DNA from 3 places in the Paenibacillus sp. KN14-4R genome. Region 3 is predicted to be linked to each of the others. Evidence: a T-box and tRNA genes for the amino acid it is inferred to sense, from the RefSeq annotation. Region 3 holds a T-box; the other regions hold tRNA genes.
The links. A T-box is a leader RNA that pairs with one kind of tRNA and senses whether it is charged. The one in region 3 lies ahead of ACSBOP_RS10905 (glutamine--tRNA ligase/YqeY domain fusion protein), so its partner is inferred to be a tRNA-Gln.

Region 1 (5,671 bases), 1.4 Mb from region 3:
CAATCCCGAAGCTGTGAACCGAAGCCCCAGTAAACGGCGGCCGTAACTATAACGGTCCTAAGGTAGCGAAATTCCTTGTCAGGTAAATTCTGACCCGCACGAATGGCGTAACGACTTGGGCGCTGTCTCAACGAGAGATCCGGTGAAATTTTAATACCTGTGAAGATGCAGGTTACCCGCGACAAGACGGAAAGACCCCATGGAGCTTTACTGCAGCTTGATATTGAACTTTGGTACGATCTGTACAGGATAGGTGGGAGCCTTAGAAGCCTGAGCGCCAGCTTAGGTGGAGGCAACGTTGGGATACCACCCTGATCGTATCGGAGTTCTAACCTACTACCGTATAACCGGTAGAGGGACCGTGTCAGGTGGGCAGTTTGACTGGGGCGGTCGCCTCCTAAAGAGTAACGGAGGCGTCCCAAGGTTCCCTCAGAATGGTTGGAAATCATTCGAAGAGTGCAAAGGCATAAGGGAGCTTGACTGCGAGACCAACAAGTCGAGCAGGGACGAAAGTCGGGCTTAGTGATCCGGTGGTACCGCATGGAAGGGCCATCGCTCAACGGATAAAAGCTACCCTGGGGATAACAGGCTTATCTCCCCCAAGAGTCCACATCGACGGGGAGGTTTGGCACCTCGATGTCGGCTCATCGCATCCTGGGGCTGAAGTAGGTCCCAAGGGTTGGGCTGTTCGCCCATTAAAGCGGTACGCGAGCTGGGTTCAGAACGTCGTGAGACAGTTCGGTCCCTATCTGTCGTGGGCGTAGGAAATTTGAGAGGAGCTGTCCTTAGTACGAGAGGACCGGGATGGACGTACCGCTGGTGTACCAGTTGTTCCGCCAGGAGCACCGCTGGGTAGCTATGTACGGAGGGGATAAGCGCTGAAAGCATCTAAGCGCGAAGCCCCCCTCAAGATGAGATTTCCCAATTAGTAAGACCCCTTGTAGACGACGAGGTTGATAGGTTGGAGGTGGAAGCGCAGCAATGTGTGGAGCTGACCAATACTAATCGGTCGAGGGCTTATCTAAATACCATGATTTACCTTCGTTTTGCTACTAGTTTTCAGGGAATAAACCCTGTATAATAGTTAAGTATTCCCTGATAGCTCAGTTGGTAGAGCACACGACTGTTAATCGTGTTGTCACAGGTTCGAGCCCTGTTCGGGGAGCCATATGGAGAGGTGTCCGAGCTGGCCGAAGGAGCACGATTGGAAATCGTGTAGGCGTCACAAGCGTCTCGAGGGTTCGAATCCCTCTCTCTCCGCCAGATTATTTTCAATCAAGTTAGCAAGGCCCGTTGGTCAAGGGGTTAAGACACCTCCCTTTCACGGAGGTAACAGGGGTTCGAATCCCCTACGGGTCACCAACATTACGGAGGCTTAGCTCAGCTGGGAGAGCATCTGCCTTACAAGCAGAGGGTCAGCGGTTCGATCCCGTTAGCCTCCACCATTTATATTTCAATAATAACGCGGGGTGGAGCAGCTCGGTAGCTCGTCGGGCTCATAACCCGAAGGCCGCAGGTTCAAATCCTGCCCCCGCAACCAAATTCTCTTCATGAGAAACCTAATGTGGAGCTGTGGTGTAGAGGCCTAACATGCCTGCCTGTCACGCAGGAGACCGCGAGTTCGAATCTCGTCAGCTCCGCCATTTATCTTTCAAAATATGCATTAATTATGCATAATGGGCCTAAATGTGAGGCTCGGTAGCTCAGTCGGTAGAGCAGAGGACTGAAAATCCTCGTGTCGGCGGTTCGATTCCGTCCCGAGCCACCATTCTTAATAATATGCCGTTGTAGCTCAACTGGTAGAGCAACTGACTTGTAATCAGTAGGTTGGGGGTTCAAGTCCTCTCGACGGCACCATAGGTATTTTCTTCCGGAGGCTTAGTGAAGTGGCTAAACACGGCAGACTGTAAATCTGCTCTCTTCGAGTTCGGTGGTTCGAATCCATCAGCCTCCACCATTTATAGGGGCATAGTTTAAAGGTAGAACAAAGGTCTCCAAAACCTTTGGTGTGGGTTCAATTCCTGCTGCCCCTGCCAATTATTTTTCCTGAAATTTCGTGGCGGTCGTGGCGAAGTGGTTAACGCATCGGTTTGTGGATCCGACATTCGGGGGTTCAATTCCCCTCGTCCGCCCCATTTTTTCAAGACAATAGTGGGGATTAGCCAAGCGGTAAGGCAACGGACTTTGACTCCGTCATGCATAGGTTCAAATCCTATATCCCCAGTATATATATGCGGAAGTGGCTCAGGGGTAGAGCATCGCCTTGCCAAGGCGAGGGTCGCGGGTTCGAATCCCGTCTTCCGCTCCATTTCCAAAGATAGTGGCGCCATAGCCAAGTGGTAAGGCAGAGCTCTGCAAAAGCTTTACCCCCAGTTCGAGTCTGGGTGGCGCCTCCATAATCTTTATTAACTCGCCGGAGTGGCGGAATCGGCAGACGCACAGGACTTAAAATCCTGCGGTAGGTGACTACCGTACCAGTTCAAGTCTGGTCTTCGGCACCATTTATTAACAACACAGATTTTGCGCCCTTAGCTCAGCTGGATAGAGCGTTTGACTACGAATCAAAAGGCCGGGAGTTCGAATCTCTCAGGGCGCGCCATTATTTTTTGGCAAGCCGGTGTGGCGGAATTGGCAGACGCGCGCGACTCAAAATCGTGAGGGAAACCGTGGGGGTTCGAGTCCCTTCACCGGCATTACAGCAATAAGCCTTGATGATCATTTAATTCATGATCATCAAGGCTTATTTTTTTGTGTTAGATGGTAAGCTAGATGACCTATCCAATTGACTCAATTGAATGTAGAAGTTAATGAATGAGGTCGCTGCTTTTAAGCTTTTTTTAAACTTCGCTGTGAACTTATTAATACTTTTTTGAGTGCAACACCAAACAAAGTGCTTTACCAACATCATCGAAAATTGAAACCATCGTATACATAATAAGAGTGAATACCGTACTGTTAAATAATCCTTTATGGACGACATACGTGCCTAGAATGTAAATGTCACCTAAACATTTATTCCAACCTCCTGAGATAAAATAAGCATAAAATTACATTACAGATTCACAATTTTAGTGGCGATATTTTTACAAAATTCGCTGTCATGCTCAACAAAAATTATTGTCGGGGAATGTTCCAGCAATAATTCTTCGAGTTGGATACGGGAAATGACATCAATAAAGTTTAACGGTTCGTCCCATACATGGAGATGTGCTTTCTCGCATAAGCTCTTTGCGATTAATACCTTTTTCTTCTGTCCGCCGCTGAATGAAGACATATCTTTTTCAAATTGTATGCGCGAAATATCGAGTTTTCTTAAAATCGCTTTGAACAAACTCTCATCAATCTCGTTCTTGCTTGCAAAATCTGTTAAGTTACCTTGCAAATGAGAGGTGTCTTGTGAGACATATGAAATTTTTAGTTGACTACCTTTGCGAAACGTTCCTGTAAAAGGAATCTCCTCGCCAAGAATCAGCTTGAGAATACTTGATTTCCCTGAACCGTTTGGACCTGCAAGTATAATACGTTCTCCTTGTTCAATGGTAAAGGTTACGTCGTTGCATACTGTGTGTTCTACGTAATGAATTGAAACATTCTCTAATTCGACCATCAACTTTTTATTATAGGTAAGTTGAGTAATTTTCAAACTCTCCGCGCTTTCGATATTTTTCAAAAGTTTGGAACTTTCCTCAATTGAGGATTGCTGTCTCTGTTCAATCGATTTCGAGCGTTTCATCATTTTGGCGGCCTTGTGTCCGATATATCCTTTATCGACTTTTGAACCGGAGTTTCGAGTGCCGTTTTTTGTTTTTTCTACTTCGTGAGACCAGTTACTCGTTCTCTTTGAAGCTTCAGACAGCCGTTTAATATCTTTCCGTAGTTTGTCGTTTTCAGCTAACTCATAATTATCCTGTCTTTGTTTATTCTCCCACCAATCCGAGAAATTACCGTTTTGAACCTCAATATGAGTTTTGTTTATAGAAAGAATGTGATCTACACAGTTATCTAGAAATGCTCGATCGTGTGAAACCAAAATAAATCCTTTCTTTTTTTTGAGATAATCGCTAACCAGTTTCCGTGCGTGAATGTCCAAATGGTTAGTTGGCTCGTCGATAAGCAGAAAACTGTTTTCCTTCAAAAACAAGGTTGCTAATAATACTTTTGTTTGCTCCCCGTTTGACATGGTTTCAAACGGCCGATATAACACATCCTCTGACACCTTCAGCAAAGACAGTTCGCGTACGATCTGCCAATACTCGTAGTCAGGATAAATTTCGTCGATAACATCCAGGGTATTAAGTTCCTTGTGTTTAACTTGAAAAGGAAAGTATTCAAAACTGACATTTGCTGAGATGGTTCCACTGTAATCATATTTACCAAGTAGCAGATTCAGAAAGGTTGTTTTTCCTCGACCGTTTCTTCCAGTAAAACCTAATTTCCAATCTGTATCAATTTGAAAGCTAACGTTTTCGAAGATGTTGTCGTAACTACCCTCATAAGCAAAGGTTAGGTCAGACACATTGATTAAAGACATGGCAATTTCCTCCATCCAAAAAATAAAAAGCTACAAGAAAGTTACCTTTCTTGTAGCTCAAATAAACAATGTTAAAAGCTAACCCAAATAATGGGGTAGATAAAATGTTATTTTATTTGAGTGAAAAGAATAAGTAACTTTCTTGCTCTACAAAGAATAAAACAATTTTTTGTTTTACCTTTCGTAATTTAAGCAAGAAATTTTACATTATTCTCCTCAACTCCCGTTTCATATTTGACAGTATTCTAGCATATTTAATTTAACATTTCAACTTTTCAGTAAGAACTTCAGTTGGCACGAGCATTTACGGGGCTTGCGCAAAAAAACTTGATTTAACAAGGCTTTTCGCAGTTATTAGATTCCTCTTCTTGAACTTATCTTCTGCTATCTTCCGAATAGTATGCGCGACTCAAAATCGTGAGGGCAAAATAACCAATCCATTTAACTCAATTGAATGTAGAAGTTAATGTATGAGGTCGCTGCTTTTAAGCCTTTTTTTAAACTTCGCGGTGAACTTATTAATACTTTTCTTGAGTGCAACACCAAGCAAAATCATTAAACTACCATAGATGATAAGAATGATACAATTCTTTGCAACAACATCCCACAATATGCCTGCAGCTGCTTCGCGCATGATGTTAATAGCGTGAGTAAATGGCAAGAAGGGATAGATTGCTTGGAAAAATGGCGGCGTCACTTGAATGGGGAATGTTCCACCTGAACCGGAAATTTGCAATACCAACAAGACGATACAAAGTGCTTTACCTACATCACCGAAAATTGAAACCATCGTATAAATGATAAGTGTGAATACTGTACTGTTAAAAAGTGCAAATAAAATAAAGAATCCTTTATGGACGACATACGTTTCTAGAATATAAATGTCACCTAGCGTTACTACAAGGGCTTGTAATAGAGCAATCATTAGGAAAGTAAGGAACCGCCCAAAGAATATTTGATAGCTCTTATAATTAGCACTTGGTTGATGTACATCTACAGATAAAAGAGAAATGAGTAATAATGCACCGACCCATAACGAAAGGGTTGTAAAAAAAGGAGACATGCTGGAGCCATAGTTGGGCATTGGGAATATTTTATTTTCCTTTAAAAGGACAGGTTCGGCAAAAAAGTCACTTTGCT
Region 2 (5,671 bases), 2.0 Mb from region 3:
TAAACGGCGGCCGTAACTATAACGGTCCTAAGGTAGCGAAATTCCTTGTCAGGTAAATTCTGACCCGCACGAATGGCGTAACGACTTGGGCGCTGTCTCAACGAGAGATCCGGTGAAATTTTAATACCTGTGAAGATGCAGGTTACCCGCGACAAGACGGAAAGACCCCATGGAGCTTTACTGCAGCTTGATATTGAACTTTGGTACGATCTGTACAGGATAGGTGGGAGCCTTAGAAGCCTGAGCGCCAGCTTAGGTGGAGGCAACGTTGGGATACCACCCTGATCGTATCGGAGTTCTAACCTACTACCGTATAACCGGTAGAGGGACCGTGTCAGGTGGGCAGTTTGACTGGGGCGGTCGCCTCCTAAAGAGTAACGGAGGCGTCCCAAGGTTCCCTCAGAATGGTTGGAAATCATTCGAAGAGTGCAAAGGCATAAGGGAGCTTGACTGCGAGACCTACAAGTCGAGCAGGGACGAAAGTCGGGCTTAGTGATCCGGTGGTACCGCATGGAAGGGCCATCGCTCAACGGATAAAAGCTACCCTGGGGATAACAGGCTTATCTCCCCCAAGAGTCCACATCGACGGGGAGGTTTGGCACCTCGATGTCGGCTCATCGCATCCTGGGGCTGAAGTAGGTCCCAAGGGTTGGGCTGTTCGCCCATTAAAGCGGTACGCGAGCTGGGTTCAGAACGTCGTGAGACAGTTCGGTCCCTATCTGTCGTGGGCGTAGGAAATTTGAGAGGAGCTGTCCTTAGTACGAGAGGACCGGGATGGACGTACCGCTGGTGTACCAGTTGTTCCGCCAGGAGCACCGCTGGGTAGCTATGTACGGAGGGGATAAGCGCTGAAAGCATCTAAGCGCGAAGCCCCCCTCAAGATGAGATTTCCCAATTAGTAAGACCCCTTGTAGACGACGAGGTTGATAGGTTGGAGGTGGAAGCGCAGCAATGTGTGGAGCTGACCAATACTAATCGGTCGAGGGCTTATCTTAAATGACTTCGAAAGCATAATTGCTTTTGAATGAACAACTTCTATGACTTTAATGACTTCAATTCGCATCTAGTTTTCAAGGTACAAGCCTTGTTTCCAACCTTATGGAAAGCGTTTGGTGACGATGGCGGAAGGGAACCACGCGTACCCATCCCGAACACGACCGTTAAGCCTTCCAGCGCCGATGGTACTTGGACCGAAGGGTCCTGGGAGAGTAGGACGTCGCCAAGCATTGGTCCCTGATAGCTCAGTTGGTAGAGCACACGACTGTTAATCGTGTTGTCACAGGTTCGAGCCCTGTTCGGGGAGCCAGCTTCCATAGCTCAGTAGGTAGAGTGCATCCATGGTAAGGATGAGGTCACCGGTTCGATCCCGGTTGGAAGCTCCACAAGCTTCTTTTCCGAATCAGCTTAGAATACTAACATTAAGGCCCGTTGGTCAAGGGGTTAAGACACCTCCCTTTCACGGAGGTAACAGGGGTTCGAATCCCCTACGGGTCACCAACATTACGGAGGCTTAGCTCAGCTGGGAGAGCATCTGCCTTACAAGCAGAGGGTCAGCGGTTCGATCCCGTTAGCCTCCACCATTTATACGCCGTTGTAGCTCAACTGGTAGAGCAACTGACTTGTAATCAGTAGGTTGGGGGTTCAAGTCCTCTCGACGGCACCAGGATTCACTTTAAAATATTGGGGATTAGCCAAGCGGTAAGGCAACGGACTTTGACTCCGTCATGCAAAGGTTCAAATCCTTTATCCCCAGCCATTATTATCCTCGATGTAATAAGATGAGAGATAATTATGAGCCATTAGCTCAGTTGGTAGAGCACCTGACTTTTAATCAGGGTGTCGAAGGTTCGAGTCCTTCATGGCTCACCATGAATTACACAGTGTGCGCGTATGGCGGAATTGGCAGACGCACTAGACTTAGGATCTAGCGGGCGACCGTGGGGGTTCAAGTCCCTCTACGCGCACCATATGCGGAAGTGGCTCAGGGGTAGAGCATCGCCTTGCCAAGGCGAGGGTCGCGGGTTCGAATCCCGTCTTCCGCTCCATTTTTAATTTAACAGTAAATTGCGCCCTTAGCTCAGCTGGATAGAGCGTTTGACTACGAATCAAAAGGCCGGGAGTTCGAATCTCTCAGGGCGCGCCATTTTACTTATTAAGTTTGTCGGGACGTAGCTCAGCTTGGTAGAGCACCTGGTTTGGGACCAGGGGGTCGCATGTTCAAATCGTGTCGTCCCGACCATTATTTTCTTTTATCGCATTTATCATGCGGGTGTAGTTCAATGGTAGAACTTCAGCCTTCCAAGCTGATAGCGTGGGTTCGATTCCCATCACCCGCTCCATACACAATAATGACAGGCCCTTAGATAAGGGTCTTTTTTGTTTATCTAGTCAAAAAAGCTATGGTGTAGGCACGCTTTGTGTTAAAATGTTTCAATGATGGAATTTAGTATATAGAAAATAGACGCATATTGGGGTGAGAGAGTATGTCAGAGATCGAGATATCCAGCCAGAAATCGAGCACAAACAATTCTCTTCGCAGAGATATTCGTTTCTTGGGTAATATTCTAGGAGAAGTACTGGTTCATCAAGGTGGAAGTGAACTTCTACACATTGTTGAAAAAATTCGTGAGATGAGCAAGTCGATGCGTGTTCACTTTGTACCTGAGATTTTTGATGAGTTTAAACAAACAATTAGAGGTCTTCAGCCAGAGACACGCCATCAGGTTATTCGTGCTTTTGCAATTTATTTTCAACTAATTAATATTGCAGAACAGAATCACCGAATTCGTCGCAAAAGAGACTACGAACGTACCTCAGGAGATATGATTCAACCTGGATCAATTGAGAGTATTGTCCAGAATTTGAAATATAATAATCTCTCTCCGAATGAAGTGAAGGAGATTATTCATTCGATTTCTCTAGAACTTGTGATGACCGCCCACCCTACTGAAGCAATGCGCCGTGCTGTGCTTGACATTCATCAACGCATTTCAGAAGATGTGATGCTGCTTGACGATCCGAGTCTAACCAATCGTGAGCGTGAACAGCTGCGTGATAGATTACTTTGTGAAGTTCTTACGCTTTGGCAAACAGACGAACTTCGTGATCGTAAACCTACTGTAATTGATGAAGTGAAGAATGGTTTATATTATTTTGACGAAACGTTATTCGATGTATTGCCTGAAGTGTATCATGAATTAGAACGTTGTTTGAATAAATTTTATCCTGATGAGCCATGGCATGTGCCATCATTCTTGCGATTCGGTTCATGGATTGGTGGGGACCGAGATGGTAATCCATCGGTGACTGCTGATGTAACATGGGAGACCTTGACGTTACACCGTGAGCTTGCTCTTCGTAAATATGAAGAAATTTTGCAAAAAGTGCTGCAGCACATGAGCTTTTCTAAAAATATTGTGAATGTTACAGACGAATTGCTGGAATCAATTCAAAAAGATAGTGAAGTCATTGAACATAGTCGATATGATCTATGGCGTAATGAGAAAGAACCGTATCGAATTAAGGTTTCTTATATGCTTGAGAAAATTTCTAATACGGGTAACCCGAATGCGGATGCTTCTCATAAATATGAGTCACCAGAGCTTTTTATCGAAGATTTGAAAATCATTGCTCGTAGTTTGCAAAGTCATTTTGCAGGATATGTTGCGGATGCTTATATAAATAAATTAATTCGACAGGTGGAGTTGTTTGGTTTCCATCTCTCTACTTTAGATATTCGTCAGCACAGCAAGGAACACGAGCTTGCCATGACAGAGATTCTAGAGAAAATGGAGATTCACACAAATTATTCGGAGCTTAGTGAAGATGAGAAAGTGAATGTCCTTACAAGCATTTTGAATGATCCACGACCGATCACATCTTCTTATCTCCAGTATTCGGAAAACACACAGGAATGCTTGGATGTGTATCACACGGCTTATCGAGCACAAAAAGAATTCGGTCAGCGTTGTATTAGCTCTTACCTCATCTCGATGACACAAGGAGCAAGTGATTTACTGGAGGTTCTTGTGTTTGCAAAGGAAGCTGGCCTATATCGTCGTGAAGCTAGTGGTAAAGTAACGTGTACCATTCAATCTGTTCCGTTGTTTGAAACGATTGACGATCTACATGAAGCGCCACAAATTATGACGACACTGTTTGAGATTTCCGCATATCGTGCTTCCATCAATCCTTTTACACAACTGCATGAAATTATGCTTGGTTATTCGGATAGTAATAAAGATGGCGGCGTAATTACCGCGAACTGGGAGCTTCGGATGGCTCTTCGTGATATTACAGAGGTTGGCAATCGTTATGGTGTTAAACTTAAGTTCTTCCATGGACGCGGAGGGGCACTAGGAAGAGGTGGAATGCCGCTTAACCGCAGTATTTTGGCTCAACCAGCGGATACGCTTGGAGCAGGAATCAAGATCACAGAGCAAGGTGAGGTTCTTTCCTCCCGTTATTCATTAAAAGGAATTGCGTATCGCTCCTTAGAGCAAGCTACATTTGCCTTGATTACAGCATCAGTGATGTCGCGTGATCCGCAGGTAGATCCGGCCGACCCAACATGGGAAGACATTATGCGTGATATTTCGGAACAATCGATGGTGAAATACCAGGATCTCATTTTCCGAGATAAAGATTTTATGACATTCTTCAAAGAATCAACACCGCTTCCTGAGATTGGCGAGTTAAATATCGGTTCCCGGCCATCGAAGCGGAAGAATAGTGATAAGTTTGAAGATCTTCGTGCGATTCCATGGGTATTCGCTTGGACGCAAAGTCGTTATTTGTTACCAGCTTGGTATGCAGCAGGCACAGGTTTGCAAAGCTTTTATCAAAACAAGCCGGAGAACATGAAGGTTCTACAAACCATGTACGCGGAGTGGTCATTCTTTAGTCAGATGATCGATAACTTGCAAATGGCACTGGCTAAAGCAGACTTGCTGATTGCCAAGCAATATGGTTTGATGATTAAGGATCCTGCAATCGCAGAGCGTATTTATAAGCTCATCCGTGAGGAATTCGAACTTACGTCTCAGTTACTGCTGCAAATTACAGGCCAGACTGGGATTTTGGATAATGTGCCTGTTATTCAGGAGTCCATTCGACTTCGGAATCCATATGTAGATCCACTTTCTTACATGCAGGTGGAATTGCTTAAGGAACTTCGGGCATTAAGAGAGAACAATCAAGATGATGTGGAACTGATTCGTGAAGTGTTGATTACGATTAATGGTATAGCAGCGGGACTACGGAATACAGGCTGATTGATGATAAGAAAACATGCATGTGGATAGAATGAAAGTCGAGAATCTGTTAGATCAGATGCCTCGGCTTTCTGTGCGCTTATATTTTTGAAAAAATAGAAAACGAAATTGATTCTGTTACGTATAAGAATCGAAAGCCTCGAGAGTTGGAGGAGTTAGATTTGAATTTTGTAGAGACAAGGCTGGCAAAGCTTGCACGAAGTGGCGATCGGCTTGCATTTGCTGAGCTAGTAGATTTATATAAGGATAAAATATATCACCTTGCTTATCGGATGCTTGGGAATAAACAAGAAGCAGAGGATGCTGTGCAGGAAACGTTCCTGCGGCTATATACAAATCTGCATCGATATGATGAAACACAGAAATTTTCGACATGGATTTTTAGAATCGCAACGAAT
Region 3 (5,671 bases):
TTGTAGGGTAAACAGCTTTGGTGGAATTGCTTTGCGTCTGATACCCTCGTGCCCGTTTTTCTATCCGGATAATGTTGACCCCACCTGAACCGGTCGTTGGCTTAAAATAGACGACGGAATGAGAGGCCAGCATCGTTGTCAGATTGTGTTTATTGAACAACATCGTTTGAGGAATATGTTTTTGAAAATCTTTCCGTGTTAACAGCCATTTTGTTTTTTCCCATTTACTGCTAATTGAAATGCTTCTGTATTTCATAGAAATCTTCACATCTCCTTTCTTTGCATAATAAAATATCTTATGATGCGATAAAAATTCAAAAGACGGCTCTCACCATAAATCAGCATCTGCTGATCAAACCCACAAAAGTCCGATCGATGCAGTCGTTCGTAACGGACTTATCGGTCACGTTTTCTATGATCTTCATACGCACAGAAGGCCGTCGAAATAATCGGCGGCCTGTCTACAGTGATTCAATTCATTTTGCCTCAAATAAAGTAAAAAGCCCTTTTTTATTATTTGTAATAAGAATCGATCAGCGGAACGAAATAGCCACCGCCGTCTTTGACTTGCATAGAGATCGTGACCGTTTTTACGTTGCCGATATCGACGACGATTTCTTTTAACCCGTCTTGCGGCGAGATGGTGCCGACTTTTTTCAAGAGGGTGTATGAATCCAGATCTCTGATCTCGAAATCCGTAAGATCTTTATCGAGCGCTGCAATTTTTAAGTGCAGCGTTTGATATTTTTTGTCCGACGTAATAATGAGCGTTGGCAACAGCCCGTACCGGCAAATAGGTCGTGTCGTTATATGTAATGGGTAAAATAGCTGAGTTGGAATTCCTCTCTTAAAAAACGGGTCAACTCGATCGTTTCCCTAAACATTTGATGGCCACTTCCGTCAGTAAAGTGATCAATTTTGATAATAATTAATTAACTCATATAGAACTTCAATAAGTTTTTGCTTCAGACTTACTGGTTCAATTACTTGAATAGATTTGCCATAGGGTAAAAGTAAATACGGTACATACGTATGAATTGCTTCCTCTTCTAGTAGAAAAATCACCTTGTTTGAAGTCCGTTCTTTGACATGATGTCCTAAAAACCAATGCTGGCATAAGTTATCTAGTGTACTTGTCTTACCACCTACAACTAAAGGCATAAGTCCTTGCTTGTCTTCTACTTCTGGAAGTAGGCTTTTCATGAAAAATTCACTAGCCGAAAAAGACGTTGGACGATTGAAGGTAATTTCTGTTTGAATAATACTGATAATTCGACCCACTCTAAAACTGCGGATTTCATTCCTTAAATGACAAAATGCAATGACATACCAGTTATTATTCCAATAAATAATTCCATATGGATCAACAATCCTACGCTTGGGTTGCTCTTCACGACCCGTATGGTATGCCATTTCTACAGATGATTCGTTTACGATACCTTGCTCCAATTTCTTCAATATTGGCTCCATAGATAGTTTTCCAATTGGACTTATGACCTCAAGCCCTTCTAAATGCTGCTTGATCATTCTTTCCTGCTCTTGATTTGAATACATTTTTAGCTTTGATGTTGCTCTGTTTAATGCCTCCCCTGAAAAATATCCAGCTTCTTTTGCAAAAACAGCAGCATGAAGTAATGCAGTTTGCTCATCAACATCAAAAAGAAGAGGACTTTCAATAAAATGATTCAACAGGGTATACCCCCCATTATGACCTGTGTCAGATATAACCGGCACACCACTGGCAGAAAGTGCATCCATATAACGGTAGACAGTCCTTATGTTAATCTCTAGCTTTTCAGATATTTGCTTTGCAGTAATTTTCCTGCCTGAATTCAACATCCATAGAATCGCCATCATATTGTCAATTTTAGGCATCAGATTTCACCTCATTATTCCACTTTATACGAACGTACACTTGTAGACGATCACTCATCGCACGCGGCTAGAACTGAGCATCAATGTAGTTCGGTTAAAATTTTTACAAATCTAAACGAATTCATCAAACCAATTTATTAGCTGCTCCATAAATTAAACAGTGGTCATAAACAGCCGTTCAGCTACTTTCAAGTTCTCCTCTTTGTTTCAAACGCACCAGTGAAGACTTCGGCTTGGTCCACGGGTTACATTTTTTCACTAAGAAATTACGAAAGGAGTTGTCGAAAATGGGATGTGGTGAAGAAAGATTTGAGAATCGTTTTACAAACACAGGTTCTATCTTAGTGCTTTTTATTCTTTTAGTAATTATTAGCTGTTCGATATGTAGATTCTAATTTCCACCCGCACGTGAGCTCCTTTGTTACAGGGCTGAAATAAAAAATATGTAAGAGGCGATCCATTCTCGGTATTGTACCGGGAAGTGGTCGCCTAATTTTTTCTAGACGGCTGTATTCCTTATTACATAAAGCGCCTTTCCCATTTCTTATGTTTTCAACCAATTTTTCCAGAAAATAAGCATCCGTTTGTTCTCGTACTTCATTGGAGTGTTGGTTATCTTTTTCAGAGCCTCATCTTTTATTCCATGAATCTTTCAATGGTACGATACGGTTAAATACAAGCCGATCACCGGTAGTAAACTTTTTATCTACGCAAAAATAGCCATGACGGAAGAATTGAAATTTTTGTTCGGGAATCGCATGTTCAACCAAGGATTCTATCATGACATCCTTTATGATACTACGTGACATCGGATTAATTGTATCTGTCCAATCCCCGCTGTCCTCCTTCGGAATGTTCAGATCAAGTAACAGTTTTTCATACAAATGGACATCAGCCTTTAAAGCGTGCTCCGCAGAGACCCAATGGATCGTTCCCTTTACCTTACGCCCAGTAAATCCCGTTCCGCTCTTCGTAAGCGGGTCGTAGGTGCAGCGAAGTTCTATAATTTCACCTGAAGCTTGGTCCTTGACCACTTCCTCGCACCTAATGAAATACGCACCCTTCAGCCTTACTTCATCATTCAGACTAAGCCGATGGAAGCCCTTAGAGGGTTCCTCCATAAAATCGTCATGCTCGATATATATGGTTTTTGAAAATGGAACCTCTCTTTTCCCCAGTGCCTCGTTTTCGCTGTTGTTTTCAATCATTAACATCTCCACTTCTTCCTCTGGATAATTGGTAATGACGACCTTTAATGGTTTTAAAACAGCCATGACACTAACCGTTTTTTCTTTTAGATCCTGTCTGAGGCAATGATCCAAAAGCGAAATGTCTACCGTACTTTGAGATCGGATGCTGCCAATCTCCTCAATAAAACTCCGTATGCTCGATGGAGTGAAACCCCTTCTTCTAAGGCCACGGAGTGTTGGAAGTCTCGGATCATCCCAACCGTCTACATAACCCCCTTCAACCAGCTGTCTCAAAAATCGCTTGCTTGTCACAACACCCGTTAAGTTCAGCCGACCGAATTCCCTTTGCCGCGGAGGTTCTTGGATATCCAGCTCCTTTAACACCCATTCGTACAAAGGGCGGTGGTCTTTGAATTCGTTAGAGCATAAGGAATAGGTGATACCCTCAATCGCGTCTTGAATAGGATGGGCAAAATCGTACATCGGATAGATGCACCAGTCACTTCCCGTCCTGTAATGCTCAGCGTAGATAATTCGATAAATAACAGGATCACGTAGATTTATATTGGGTGAGCCCATATCAATCTTTGCTCGGACAACCTTGGAGGAAGCCGGGAAGTCACCATTCTTCATTTTTGCAAAGAGCGCTAGATTCTCCTCGACTGATCGGTTTCTATAAGGGCTTTTCCTGCCCGGTTCCGTCAAAGTCCCTCGATACTCCGTTACTTCGTTCGGCGTCAAATCACAAACGTAAGCCTTACCATGCTTGATCAGTGTGACTGCGGCGTTATATATTTCGTTCGAGTAGTCCGAGCCATAGTAGATATGATTTTCTGGATCGTATCCCAGCCATTTGATATCCTCCATAATCGCATTCACATACTTGATATCTTCCTTAAGGGGATTTGTGTCGTCAAAGCGTAAATGAAACGTTCCGTTAAACTTTTGGGCTATTGTATAATTCGTGTGTATCGCGTAGGCGCTTCCGATGTGAAGATAGCCATTGGGTTCGGGAGGAAATCGGGTGCACATTTCCCTGCCAAATGGACTTTCCTCAAGCTCCTCGCTAATCAATTTAAATATGAAATGCTCGGTATGATTCTCCTTAAGATTACTCATGGTCGACTCCTCCTAATGAATTTAATAAGTGATAATCCGATACAAAAAAAACCTCACCTCCAAGACTTTATGTCTTGGGGACGAAGTTTTCGCGGTGCCACCCCAGATTCATTAATATGTCGCCATATTAACCTCTTCAAGTACGGCATTGCGTGCAATGCTTATACTCTAGCTCTATAACGGGAGCTCCCGTCACATCATCCCCATTGAAGGTTCCGATATGCTGCTCAGAGGCTTGGTTCGAGGAAAATTTCTTTGCTCCTTTTCAGCTACCGGAGCTCTCTGTGCAAGATATTTTCCCTCTACTCTTCTCATCAATGCGTTTAATTCCATATTGCTAATTATAATAACAAATCATTCCCTTTATTGTAAACGAATATGCTTGTTGACGGTGTCAGGGTAAAGCGGTAACCTGGTTTCGAATACCGTTTCATTTCCACTACTGCGAGCAGTTATATGTCCCCCATGAAGTTCTATAATGCTTTTGGTTATGGCTAGTCCTAGTCCGGTTCCACCATTTTGAGATGATCTTGATCGATCTGCACGATAAAACCGATCAAATAAATAAGGTAAATCCCGCTCCAAAATGGTCTCACCATAGTTAATAACTTTCACTACTACCTCATCTTGATCTTTGCTAATGTGAATATCTAAATAGACGCCCCCGCTACCATGACGGATTGCATTTGAAATAATATTTTCATAAGCTCGCATCAATTGGTGTCCATCCGCTTGTACGAATAGACTTTCTTCTTTTGCCATCAACCGGTATGACATACCTTCTTTTTCCAATTGAGGGTTAAATTCCTCAGCTAGTTGCTTAAGAAAACCGATAATGTTCACTTTTTTCATTTGAAGCTGGAGAACTTCCCCCCGAAGGGATGTATATTCAAAAAGATGGTCAATCAGGTTTTTTAAGTTTTTCGATTTTTCATATGCAATTTTCGTGTAATAGCGAAGTTCTACTTCATCTTTATATCGATCTGTCTCAATTAATTCTAAATATCCAAGAATCGAGGTAAGTGGTGTACGCAAATCGTGAGACACCCCTGTAATCAATTCATTCTTAGTCTTTTCTGCATTTCGCTCTTCTTCAATAGATTTACGCAGCTTCTTCGTCATTTGGTTAAAATTTTCAGCTACTGTTCCTAATTCATCCGAAGATTTAGCTGTTATTTCATACAAAAGATTACCCTTCGAAATTTCCTGAAGTCCTCTCGTAATTTCTTCCAAATATCGAAAAACTTTTCGGCTGAACACAAAAAAATAAACTAAAAAGAGTAAACAACCGGTAATGATCAGAATCGGGGTTGAACCCATATTGTTGACAACCCAACGAATGGGTGTTCTGAACGGTGTTATATACACCAAATAGAGAAACAAACGATAACAGATATACATGGAAAGAACGGTAGATGCAATACTTAGTAAGAATACAAGAATAAACTTCCAACGTATCGTATAAATAAAATTTAATTTCATTTTCA

Region 1: it has a tRNA-Gln gene. The T-box ahead of ACSBOP_RS10905 (glutamine--tRNA ligase/YqeY domain fusion protein) is inferred to sense a tRNA for this amino acid. The anticodon was not compared.
Region 2: it has a tRNA-Gln gene. The T-box ahead of ACSBOP_RS10905 (glutamine--tRNA ligase/YqeY domain fusion protein) is inferred to sense a tRNA for this amino acid. The anticodon was not compared.

Annotation. Positions count from the first base shown of each region.
Region 1 is NZ_CP197466.1:926,582-932,252, forward strand. Features, by position in the region: rRNA gene ACSBOP_RS04445 (23S ribosomal RNA) at 1-1,025, shown strand, start outside; tRNA gene ACSBOP_RS04450 (tRNA-Asn) at 1,093-1,168, shown strand; tRNA gene ACSBOP_RS04455 (tRNA-Ser) at 1,172-1,263, shown strand; tRNA gene ACSBOP_RS04460 (tRNA-Glu) at 1,288-1,362, shown strand; tRNA gene ACSBOP_RS04465 (tRNA-Val) at 1,370-1,445, shown strand; tRNA gene ACSBOP_RS04470 (tRNA-Met) at 1,464-1,540, shown strand; tRNA gene ACSBOP_RS04475 (tRNA-Asp) at 1,567-1,643, shown strand; tRNA gene ACSBOP_RS04480 (tRNA-Phe) at 1,693-1,768, shown strand; tRNA gene ACSBOP_RS04485 (tRNA-Thr) at 1,782-1,857, shown strand; tRNA gene ACSBOP_RS04490 (tRNA-Tyr) at 1,873-1,957, shown strand; tRNA gene ACSBOP_RS04495 (tRNA-Trp) at 1,963-2,036, shown strand; tRNA gene ACSBOP_RS04500 (tRNA-His) at 2,060-2,135, shown strand; tRNA gene ACSBOP_RS04505 (tRNA-Gln) at 2,153-2,224, shown strand; tRNA gene ACSBOP_RS04510 (tRNA-Gly) at 2,234-2,308, shown strand; tRNA gene ACSBOP_RS04515 (tRNA-Cys) at 2,323-2,396, shown strand; tRNA gene ACSBOP_RS04520 (tRNA-Leu) at 2,413-2,501, shown strand; tRNA gene ACSBOP_RS04525 (tRNA-Arg) at 2,523-2,599, shown strand; tRNA gene ACSBOP_RS04530 (tRNA-Leu) at 2,614-2,693, shown strand; gene ACSBOP_RS04535 (Lsa family ABC-F type ribosomal protection protein) at 3,053-4,531, opposite strand; gene ACSBOP_RS04540 (YhgE/Pip family protein) at 4,995-5,671, opposite strand, start outside.
Region 2 is NZ_CP197466.1:310,551-316,221, forward strand. Features, by position in the region: rRNA gene ACSBOP_RS01535 (23S ribosomal RNA) at 1-995, shown strand, start outside; rRNA gene rrf (5S ribosomal RNA) at 1,109-1,225, shown strand; tRNA gene ACSBOP_RS01545 (tRNA-Asn) at 1,231-1,306, shown strand; tRNA gene ACSBOP_RS01550 (tRNA-Thr) at 1,307-1,382, shown strand; tRNA gene ACSBOP_RS01555 (tRNA-Glu) at 1,423-1,497, shown strand; tRNA gene ACSBOP_RS01560 (tRNA-Val) at 1,505-1,580, shown strand; tRNA gene ACSBOP_RS01565 (tRNA-Thr) at 1,588-1,663, shown strand; tRNA gene ACSBOP_RS01570 (tRNA-Gln) at 1,682-1,756, shown strand; tRNA gene ACSBOP_RS01575 (tRNA-Lys) at 1,794-1,869, shown strand; tRNA gene ACSBOP_RS01580 (tRNA-Leu) at 1,885-1,967, shown strand; tRNA gene ACSBOP_RS01585 (tRNA-Gly) at 1,971-2,045, shown strand; tRNA gene ACSBOP_RS01590 (tRNA-Arg) at 2,067-2,143, shown strand; tRNA gene ACSBOP_RS01595 (tRNA-Pro) at 2,163-2,239, shown strand; tRNA gene ACSBOP_RS01600 (tRNA-Gly) at 2,266-2,339, shown strand; gene ppc (phosphoenolpyruvate carboxylase) at 2,484-5,273, shown strand; gene sigW (RNA polymerase sigma factor SigW) at 5,435-5,671, shown strand, end outside.
Region 3 is NZ_CP197466.1:2,300,448-2,306,118, forward strand. Features, by position in the region: gene ACSBOP_RS10885 (YheC/YheD family protein) at 1-256, opposite strand, end outside; gene ACSBOP_RS10890 (hypothetical protein) at 514-777, opposite strand; gene ACSBOP_RS10895 (helix-turn-helix transcriptional regulator) at 913-1,875, opposite strand; partial or broken gene ACSBOP_RS10900 (nucleosidase) at 2,400-2,483, opposite strand; gene ACSBOP_RS10905 (glutamine--tRNA ligase/YqeY domain fusion protein) at 2,505-4,184, opposite strand; T-box leader at 4,258-4,511, opposite strand; gene ACSBOP_RS10910 (HAMP domain-containing sensor histidine kinase) at 4,548-5,666, opposite strand.